3 regions of the Bradyrhizobium nivariense genome follow, and region 1 is predicted to be linked to each of the others. Evidence: predicted binding sites of a transcription regulator. Region 1 holds the regulator's gene; each other region holds the start of a gene.
The links. Region 1 encodes HrcA, which represses chaperone genes, less so after heat shock. Its sites were predicted from a motif close to GTTAGCACTCNCNNNNNGNGAGTGCTAAC; they were not measured.

Region 1 (3,274 bases):
TCGACGCGCGCCTCGACCTCTTCGAGATGATCGTCGGGCCATGCAACGCAGAGCGCGGAAACGAAATGCGCCTTGCGTTTGGCGGGCGTGGTCGCGCCGCGCTCCTGCAACAGCCGTTCGATCTGCGCCATCGCCGCGGCAAAATCCTTGTTCGGACCGGCCCAGCGCGCCGAGTAGATGCCGGGCGCGCCATCGAGCGCGTCGACCACGATGCCGGAATCATCGGCGAAAGACGGAAGCTTCGTCACCTGCGCTGCCGCGATCGCCTTGATCGCGGCATTGCTGCGGAAATCGTTTCCGGTTTCTTCCGGCTCGGGAACGCCTAGCTCGCCGGCCGACACCGCCTCGATGCCGTATGGCGCGAGCAGCTCCTTCATCTCGGCGAGCTTGCCGGGATTGTGGGTTGCGATGACGAGCTTTCCGGTGATTCGGCGATGCATCGGCCTATTGACTACGCTACCGCCAGTTTCTGCAAGTCCACGAGACGCGCGACGCCCTTGCGCGCCAGCGCCATCAGCGCCAGGAACTCGGCTTCCGTGAACGGCTCGCGTTCCGCGGTGCCTTGGACTTCGATGATGCGGCCATCGCCCGTCATGACGAAATTGGCGTCGGTGTCGGCTTCGGAATCCTCGGCATAGTCGAGGTCGAGCACGGGCGTGCCGTTGTAGATGCCGCAGGAGATCGCGGCGACGTTGTCGCGCAACACGTTGGCCTTGATCATGTTGCGCGCCTTCATCCAATTGACGCAATCGGCGAGCGCGACCCAGGCACCCGTGATCGAGGCCGTGCGGGTGCCGCCGTCGGCCTGGAGCACGTCGCAATCGACCGTGATCTGGCGCTCACCGAGCGCTTCGAGATTGATGATGGTGCGAAGCGAGCGGCCGATCAGGCGCTGAATTTCGACGGTGCGGCCGCTCTGCTTTCCAGCGGAGGCCTCGCGGCGGGTGCGTTCCGAGGTCGCGCGCGGCAGCATGCCGTATTCGGCGGTGACCCAGCCGCGGCCCTGGCCCTTCAGCCATGGCGGCAGGCGGTCTTCCAGCGTGGCGGTGACCAGCACATGGGTGTCGCCGAATTTCACCAGGCACGAGCCTTCCGCATATTTGACCACGCCGCGCTCCAGCGTCACGGGGCGCAATTCGTCGGGCGCACGGCGGCTTGGCCGCATGGGAATTCCTCCAAAACTCTCGGAAAAGGGCTGTTCGCGGTGCTTGTAGGTGGGGTGAGGGTGGGCGGCAAGGGGGAAGATCAAGGCCTTATTCACCCCCGTTTTTCCATCCGCGAACGCCACGCTTGTCAGAAGCGCCCGGGATAGACAAATTACGTGGATCCGAGAGGAGTTACCGTCAGTGGCCCATCACGATCCGATCCATCTGATCGCGCCGCGCGCGGGCCTCGCCCAGCTCAACGAGCGTTCCCGCGACATCTTTCGTCAAATTGTCGAAAGCTATCTCGCGACCGGGGAGCCGGTGGGCTCGCGCAATATTTCGCGCCTGATCGCCATGCCGCTGTCGCCGGCCTCGGTCCGCAACGTCATGGCCGACCTGGAACAGCTCGGCCTGATCTACGCCCCGCATACCTCCGCCGGCCGGCTGCCAACGGAACTCGGCCTGCGCTTCTTCGTCGATGCCCTGATGCAGATCGGCGACCTCACCGAGGCCGAGCGGCAGGCGATCCAGAGTCAGCTCGCCTCCGTCGGCCAGGCGCAATCAGTCGAGGCTGCGCTGGAGGAGGCACTAACGCGTTTGTCCGGCCTGACCCGGGCCGCCGCAGTCGTCCTGACGCCAAAATCTAATGCGCGGCTGAAACATATCGAATTCGTCCGCCTGGAACCGGAGAAGGCGCTGGTGATCCTGGTCGGCGAGGATGGCCAGGTCGAAAACCGCGTGCTGGTGCTGCCGCTCGGGGTTCCCTCCTCGGCACTCACCGAGGCCGGCAATTTCCTCAATGCGCGAATCCGCGGCCGGACCTTGGCCGAGGCGCGGCTCGAGCTCGAGACCGCACTCGGAGAGGCCCGTGCCGAGCTCGATCAGCTCACGCAAAAGGTGATTTCCGCCGGTATCGCCAACTGGTCCGGCGGCGAGAACGAGGACCGCCAGCTCATCGTCCGCGGCCACGCCAATTTGCTCGAAGATTTGCATGCGCTGGACGATCTGGAGCGCGTTCGCCTGCTGTTCGACGATCTCGAAACCAAGCGCGGCGTGATCGACCTGCTCGGCCGGGCCGAGACCGCGGAAGGCGTGCGGATCTTCATCGGCAGTGAGAACAAGCTGTTCTCGCTGTCGGGCTCGTCCACCATCATCTCGCCCTATCGGGATGCCGCCGGCCATATCGTCGGCGTTTTGGGCGTAATCGGGCCGACGCGGCTGAATTATGCCCGCGTGATCCCGACCGTGGATTACGCGGCCCGCATCGTCAGCCAGCTTCTGGGGGGCTGACCGGCGTTTCCCCCGATCACGGGCGCTTGCTTTTCGGCGCCCGAAGCACGATATCCGGGCCAGAAACCCCCTGAGACGAATGCGAAAAGAGAGCCGATGACCGATCGAGACCGGCAACCCGAAGACACGACTGCTGCGGCCGGCGAGCCCGTGGTGTCAAAACCCTACATCATGCCCGACGATCCGGAGCTGGGCTCGGTCGAGGTGTTGCAGAAGGAAGTCGCCGAGGCGCGCGACCGCATGCTGCGGACGCTGGCGGAGATGGAGAACCTGCGCAAGCGGACCACCAAGGAGGTCGCTGACGCCCGCCTCTACGGCATCACCGGCTTTGCCCGCGACGTGCTCGACATCGCCGACAACCTGCAGCGCGCGCTCGATGCCGTTCCGGCCGAAGCTCGTGCGGCGGCTGATCCCGGCCTGGCCTCGCTGATCGAGGGCGTCGAGCTGACCGAGCGCTCGCTGCTCAACGCGCTGGAAAAACACGGCGTGAAGAAATTCGACCCCTCGGGCCAGAAGTTCGACCCGAACTTCCAGCAGGCGATGTTTGAGGTGCCTGATGCGTCGGTGCCCCCGGGCACCGTTGTGCAGGTCATGCAGGCCGGCTACACCATCGGCGAACGCGTGCTGCGTCCCGCTTTGGTCGGTGTCGCCAAGGGCGGCGCGAAGGCCGCGCCCGCCGCCAACAGCAACGAGCCGGTGTAGCTCTCAATCCTCATGGTGAGGACGCGCGCGAACAAGCGCGCTCCTCGGGATGAGGGTCTTGCAGTTTTTAGCCGCGCCTACGCGCTCGCCGCGATATCCGCAGACTGAATCCGCTTCACGCCGGCCTTGGCCATATC
Region 2 (3,274 bases), on a different contig from region 1:
GGCGATGCCGAGGTCGCGGTATTTTGCGTAGGCGCGCAGGCCGTCGGCTTTGAAATCCTCTTCGCGGTGATGGCTGATGGCGATGCGCTGCTTGGGACGCGCGGGCTTTTTCGGAGTGACAGTGCGCGCCTTCGCTCTCACCGCCTTGGCTTTCACCGCCTTGCGCGCCGATAATCGGGGCGCGGCCTTGGCTCCGCTCCGCTTCTTCACCGCGGCTTGCGATGCGGTGCGCGATTTTGCCTTCTTGGCCATGGGCTGGCCTCCCTGTTGTTGTTATGGGGAGAGGCTAGCACAGAATGCGAAATCGTAGGGTGGGTGGGCCCCGCGGCTGCGCGAAGCGCAGTCCGCTTGGCGTGACCCACCCCTTTGCTTCGCAATCGTTGATGCATGGAGGGTTACGCTGACGCTAACCCACCCTGCAGCACCGCATTTGCCTTCAATGCAGCCGGAACACGCCGTCCACCGCGCGCAGCTCGGCCGGCTTGATCAGCTTGGAATGCACGACCGTCACCGAATGCAGCGGGCCGTCGAGCTTCTCCTGCCAGAACGCCAGGAAATCCGTCAGCGCCGGAAATTTCGGAAACATGTCGTAATTCTGCCAGACATAGGTCTGGAGCAGCGAGCGATGATCCGGCATCCGATAGAGAATTTCGGCCGTCGTCAGCCCGTAACCCAGCGCCTGTTTCCGGAAATCGTCGGAAACAACCCCAACCCGCGAGACCATGCCAACCTCCTTTGCAGGAGCGCATATTCAAGGGGTGGCGTTCCGGTACGCCCTACGAGCCACCCGGTGGAGATGCGCTCACATGAGGCAAATGTGACGCAAACTGATAATCCATCTCAAGCCCAAAAGTTTAACAAGCTGTTGAAATTCAATGCGTTAGCAGCAGATGCGGCACCGTGCTAATACGGCCCCCGGGGCCGGTTAACGATGGTAAAGAATTCTGGCAGACAGCGCTTCTGAGTGCTGATTTTTCTGGTAGAAGCCCTTGCCCCCGCAAAAATCCTGGCTTATCTGAGCTTCACCCGCATTGGCACTCGCGGGCATCGACTGCTAACACCCCTGAAAACATCAAGCTAAACAAATGCTTAGGAGGACTGCATGAAATTCCGTCCGCTTCACGACCGCGTCGTGGTCAAGCGCATCGACGCAGAAGAGAAGACCGCTGGCGGCATCATCATTCCCGACACCGTCAAGGAAAAGCCCTCGCAGGGCGAAATCGTCGCTGTCGGTCCCGGTGGTCGCGACGAAGCCGGCAAGCTGATCCCGATCGACCTGAAGGTCGGCGACCGCGTGCTGTTCGGCAAGTGGTCCGGCACTGAAGTCAAGATCGACAACGTCGATCTGCTGATCATGAAGGAAAGCGATGTCATGGGCGTCCTCGACGTCCCCGCTTCCAAGAAGAAGGCGGCCTAACAGCCCCCTCTCCCCACCCAGCTAGACACCTAAGGAAAAATCCACATGGCAGCTAAAGAAGTCAAATTCTCGGTTGATGCGCGCGACAAGATGCTGCGCGGCGTCGACATTCTCGCCAACGCGGTGAAGGTCACGCTCGGCCCGAAGGGCCGCAACGTCGTGCTCGACAAGTCGTTCGGCGCTCCCCGCATCACCAAGGACGGCGTTACCGTCGCCAAGGAGATCGAGCTCGAGGACAAGTTCGAGAACATGGGCGCGCAGATGGTGCGCGAAGTCGCCTCCAAGTCCGCTGACGCGGCCGGCGACGGCACCACCACCGCCACCGTGCTCGCCCAGGCGATCGTGCGTGAAGGCGCCAAGTCGGTTGCCGCCGGCATGAATCCGATGGACCTCAAGCGCGGCATCGACCTCGCGGTCGAAGCCGTCGTTGCGGACCTCGTCAAGAACTCCAAGAAGGTCACCTCGAACGACGAGATCGCCCAGGTCGGCACCATCTCGGCCAACGGTGACGCGGAGATCGGCAAGTTCCTCGCCGACGCCATGAAGAAGGTCGGCAACGAGGGTGTCATCACCGTCGAGGAAGCCAAGTCGCTCGAGACCGAGCTCGACGTCGTCGAGGGCATGCAGTTCGACCGCGGCTACATCTCGCCCTACTTCGTCACCAACGCCGACAAGATGCGCGTTGAGATGGACGACGCCTACATCCTCATCAACGAGAAGAAGCTCTCCTCGCTGAACGAGCTGCTCCCGCTGCTCGAGGCTGTGGTGCAGACCGGCAAGCCGCTGGTCATCGTCGCCGAGGACGTCGAAGGCGAAGCGCTCGCGACCCTGGTCGTGAACCGTCTCCGTGGCGGCCTGAAGGTCGCTGCGGTCAAGGCTCCGGGCTTCGGCGATCGCCGCAAGGCCATGCTGCAGGACATCGCGATCCTGACCGGCGGCCAGGCCATCTCGGAAGATCTCGGCATCAAGCTCGAGAACGTCACGCTCAACATGCTCGGTCGCGCCAAGAAGGTGATGATCGACAAGGAGAACACCACGATCGTCAACGGCGCCGGCAAGAAGGCCGACATCGAGGCGCGCGTGGCCCAGATCAAGGCGCAGATCGAGGAGACCACCTCGGACTACGACCGTGAGAAGCTCCAGGAGCGTCTGGCCAAGCTCGCCGGCGGCGTCGCGGTGATCCGCGTCGGCGGCGCGACCGAAGTCGAGGTGAAGGAGCGCAAGGATCGCGTTGATGACGCGATGCATGCGACCCGCGCGGCTGTCGAGGAAGGCATCGTCCCGGGCGGCGGCGTCGCCCTGCTCCGTGCTTCCGAGCAGCTCAAGGGCCTGCGCACCAAGAACGACGACCAGAAGACCGGCGTCGAGATCGTGCGCAAGGCGCTCTCGGCTCCCGCTCGCCAGATCGCGATCAACGCCGGTGAAGATGGCTCGGTGATCGTCGGCAAGGTCCTCGAGAACAAGGCCTACGCCTACGGCTTCGACTCCCAGACCGGCGAATATGGCGACCTCGTCAAGAAGGGCATCATCGACCCGACCAAGGTGGTCCGTACCGCGATCCAGAACGCAGCTTCGGTTGCGGCCCTGCTGATCACCACGGAAGCCATGGTCGCCGAGCTGCCCAAGAAGGGCGGCTCCGGCCCCGCGATGCCTCCGGGCGGCGGCATGGGCGGCATGGACTTCTGATCCAGCCACTCCAGCAAACACCAAATGCGAAACCCCGGCAGCGATGCCGGGGTTTTTGTTTGTCTCCGCACGTCATTCCGGGGCGGCGCGCAGCGCCGAGCCCGGAATGATGAGGCCTCACCACACCTTCCCCAGACGCTCCATGTGCGGCTCGCCGTGTTCGTCGAGTGA
Region 3 (3,274 bases), on a different contig from region 1:
GAGCTCGGCGCGGTCGTCGGCGGCACCGAACAGGCGACCCAGCAGATCCTCGAAGCCGCCGAGTCGATCGATCAGGCGGCCAGCGCGATGTCCAAGGTGCAATCGGCCGATCAGCAGAAGCTGCTCGCCGACGACATCCAGGAACGCGTCATCTCGATCTTCGAAGCCTGCAACTTCCAGGACCTGACCGGCCAGCGCATCAGCAAGGTCATGACCACGATGAAGTTCATCGAGCAGCACATCAACTCCATGATGGAGATCTGGGGCGGGGTCGACGCGATCAAGTCCCATGTGCCCGCGCCGGCCGACACCCGCAGCGAGGACGAAAAACTCCTCAACGGCCCGAAGCTCGCCGGCGACGTCGGCCACGCCTCGCAGGACGACATCGACGCGCTGTTCGACTGAGCGGACGCGACACTCTGAAAAACAAAACGCCGGCGCAAGCCGGCGTTTTTTTGTTTGGGCCCCTTCCGCCACTGTCATCGTCCGCCTTGTGCGCAAATGCGCACCGGGGCGGACGATCCAGTAAACGCGGGCATCTCGGCTCAAGCACTGGCGGCGATTACTGGATGCCTCGCCTTCGCGTGGCATGACGACGAGCGGTGCCTACGCTCTCGGCGCGCAGCGGACGTAGACCATGTTGCCGTAGCGGGTGGCGGCGTCCTTGTCGATGAAGCGGGTGATGAGGACGCGGCCGTCGAAGGAGACGATCTCGCGGTCCTGCTCGCCGGGCGTCGGACCCGCCGGCCCGATATAGTTCTTGCCGCTGGGCGAGCCCTTCAGCCGCAGCTCCTGCGGCGTCGCCTGGTCCGCCAGATGCATGATCACACCGCCGGAGGAACCGGCGGTGATCACGTAGGGATTTTTGCACTGGGCCCGGGCGGCAGCCTCGGTGCGGGCGCGGTCGGCCGGGTTCTGGAACGAGGCGAGGCCCCAGCGGCCGACGACCTCGTCGGCGCGGATCGACGCGGGCATTTCCGGACCGGCGCCGGGCTCGGCCTCGGGCGGCGGTGAGGACGAAGAGAAGGACGGCAGGCTCATGCCGCCGCCGCAAGCGCCCAGCAGCAGCGCCAGGCAAGAGGCCGCCGCCAGATTGGCGACCGTGCGCGCGTGAGCTGAACTGATCATGGCATTCCCCCGAACAAGACCATGGCCGCACCCCACACGCAGCCAAGCGCAAAACCGCTGCCGGAGCAATGGCGTCCTTTTATACGCCGACGCTCCGAACAAGTTTCCAATGCCACCATCCTATATCCGCCTCACCAATCGCTTAACCACCTTTGCTTGACAGGATCGCGGCCAAGCCATATTCCCGGGCGGACTATTAGCACTCGGAAAGACCGATTGCTAAGCGCGCCGTTCGATCCTTGCAAGAGGGCGGACGGCAGCGCTGCCCCTCACCCACCTCCACTACTTCCGAAGCGAGCCTCCAAAGGGAAACGTCATGGCTAAATCCAAATTTCGTCCGCTGCATGACCGTGTCGTGGTCAAACGTATCGATGCCGAGGCAAAGACCAAGGGCGGCATCATCATTCCCGACACCGCCAAGGAAAAGCCGTCCCAGGGCGAAATCGTCGCCGTTGGCCCCGGCGGCCGCGACGAGGCTGGAAAGCTGATCCCGATCGACCTCAAGGTCGGCGACCGCGTGCTGTTCGGCAAGTGGTCGGGCACCGAGGTCAAGATCGACAACGAAGATCTCCTGATCATGAAAGAGTCCGACATCATGGGCGTGATGGCCTAAGGCCAGACGCCTGAACGGCCGCTGAATGCCATGCCCGGATCATCAGATCCGGGCATCCATCATTCCGCCGGGTTCTCACTTCGGATCCCGGAATTGATGCGACGAACACACAAGACACATCACGAAACAAGACCCATCACGAAGTAACAGGGATTGCAGAACATGGCTGCCAAGGACGTCAAGTTTTCCGGAGACGCGCGCGAACGCATGCTGCGCGGCGTCGACATTCTCGCCAACGCCGTCAAGGTGACGCTCGGTCCGAAGGGCCGCAACGTCCTCATCGAGAAGAGTTTTGGCGCGCCCCGCATCACCAAGGACGGCGTCACCGTCGCCAAGGAGATCGAGCTCGAAGACAAGTTCGAGAACATGGGCGCCCAGATGGTCCGTGAGGTCGCCTCCAAGACCAACGACCTCGCCGGCGACGGCACCACCACCGCGACCGTGCTGGCCCAGGCCATCGTGCGCGAAGGCGCCAAGTCGGTTGCTGCCGGCATGAACCCGATGGACCTCAAGCGCGGCATCGACGCCGCGGTTGCGGCCGTCGTCAAGGACATCGAGAAGCGCGCCAAGCCGGTCGCCGCTTCCTCCGAGGTCGCCCAAGTCGGCACCATCTCGGCCAACGGCGATGCTGCCATCGGCAAGATGATCGCGCAGGCGATGCAGAAGGTCGGCAACGAGGGCGTCATCACCGTCGAGGAGAACAAGTCGCTCGACACCGAGGTGGACATCGTCGAGGGCATGAAGTTCGACCGCGGCTATCTGTCGCCCTACTTCGTCACCAACCCCGAGAAGATGACCGCCGAGCTCGAGGACGCCTACATCCTCCTGCACGAGAAGAAGCTCTCCGGCCTGCAGGCCATGCTGCCCGTGCTGGAAGCCGTGGTGCAGTCGGGCAAGCCGCTCGTCATCATCGCCGAGGACGTCGAGGGCGAGGCGCTGGCCACCCTGGTGGTCAACCGCCTCCGTGGCGGCCTGAAGGTCGCCGCCGTCAAGGCGCCGGGCTTCGGTGATCGCCGCAAGGCCATGCTCGAGGACCTCGCGATCCTCACCGGCGGTCAGCTCATCTCCGAAGACCTCGGCATCAAGCTCGAGAGCGTCACGGTGAAGATGCTGGGTCGCGCGGGCAAGGTGGTGATCGACAAGGAGAACACCACGATCGTCAAGGGCGCCGGCAAGAAGCCGGAGATCGAGGCCCGCGTCGGCCAGATCAAGGCCCAGATCGAGGAGACCAGCTCGGACTACGACCGTGAGAAGCTCCAGGAGCGCCTCGCCAAGCTCGCCGGCGGCGTCGCGGTGATCCGCGTCGGCGGCGCGACCGAGATCGAGGTCAAGGAGAAGAAGGACCGCGTCGAGGACGCGCTCAACGCCACCCGCGCCGCGGTGCAGGAAGGCATCGTCCCCGGCGGCGGCGTCGCGCTGCTCCGCGCCAAGAAGGCGGTGGGCCGCCTCACCAACGCCAATGCGGACGTGCAGGCCGGCATCAACATCGTGTTGAAGGCGCTGGAAGCTCCGCTTCGCCAGATCGCCGAGAAC

Region 2: a site for HrcA is predicted at 1,031-1,059, ahead of QCM77_RS17450 (co-chaperone GroES). Genes of this name have one in related genera too.
Region 3: a site for HrcA is predicted at 1,324-1,352, ahead of QCM77_RS38670 (co-chaperone GroES). Genes of this name have one in related genera too.

Annotation. Positions count from the first base shown of each region.
Region 1 is NZ_JARWCR020000006.1:159,228-162,501, forward strand. Features, by position in the region: gene rdgB (RdgB/HAM1 family non-canonical purine NTP pyrophosphatase) at 1-440, opposite strand, end outside; gene rph (ribonuclease PH) at 452-1,165, opposite strand; gene hrcA (heat-inducible transcriptional repressor HrcA) at 1,347-2,435, shown strand; gene grpE (nucleotide exchange factor GrpE) at 2,532-3,137, shown strand; gene pncA (bifunctional nicotinamidase/pyrazinamidase) at 3,215-3,274, opposite strand, start outside.
Region 2 is NZ_JARWCR020000018.1:133,100-136,373, reverse strand. Features, by position in the region: gene QCM77_RS17460 (cupin domain-containing protein) at 1-252, opposite strand, end outside; gene QCM77_RS17455 (usg protein) at 437-724, opposite strand; gene QCM77_RS17450 (co-chaperone GroES) at 1,103-1,417, shown strand; gene groL (chaperonin GroEL) at 1,463-3,103, shown strand; gene lepB (signal peptidase I) at 3,221-3,274, opposite strand, start outside.
Region 3 is NZ_JARWCR020000078.1:21,796-25,069, reverse strand. Features, by position in the region: gene QCM77_RS38680 (protein phosphatase CheZ) at 1-405, shown strand, start outside; gene QCM77_RS38675 (hypothetical protein) at 607-1,128, opposite strand; gene QCM77_RS38670 (co-chaperone GroES) at 1,445-1,741, shown strand; gene groL (chaperonin GroEL) at 1,904-3,274, shown strand, end outside.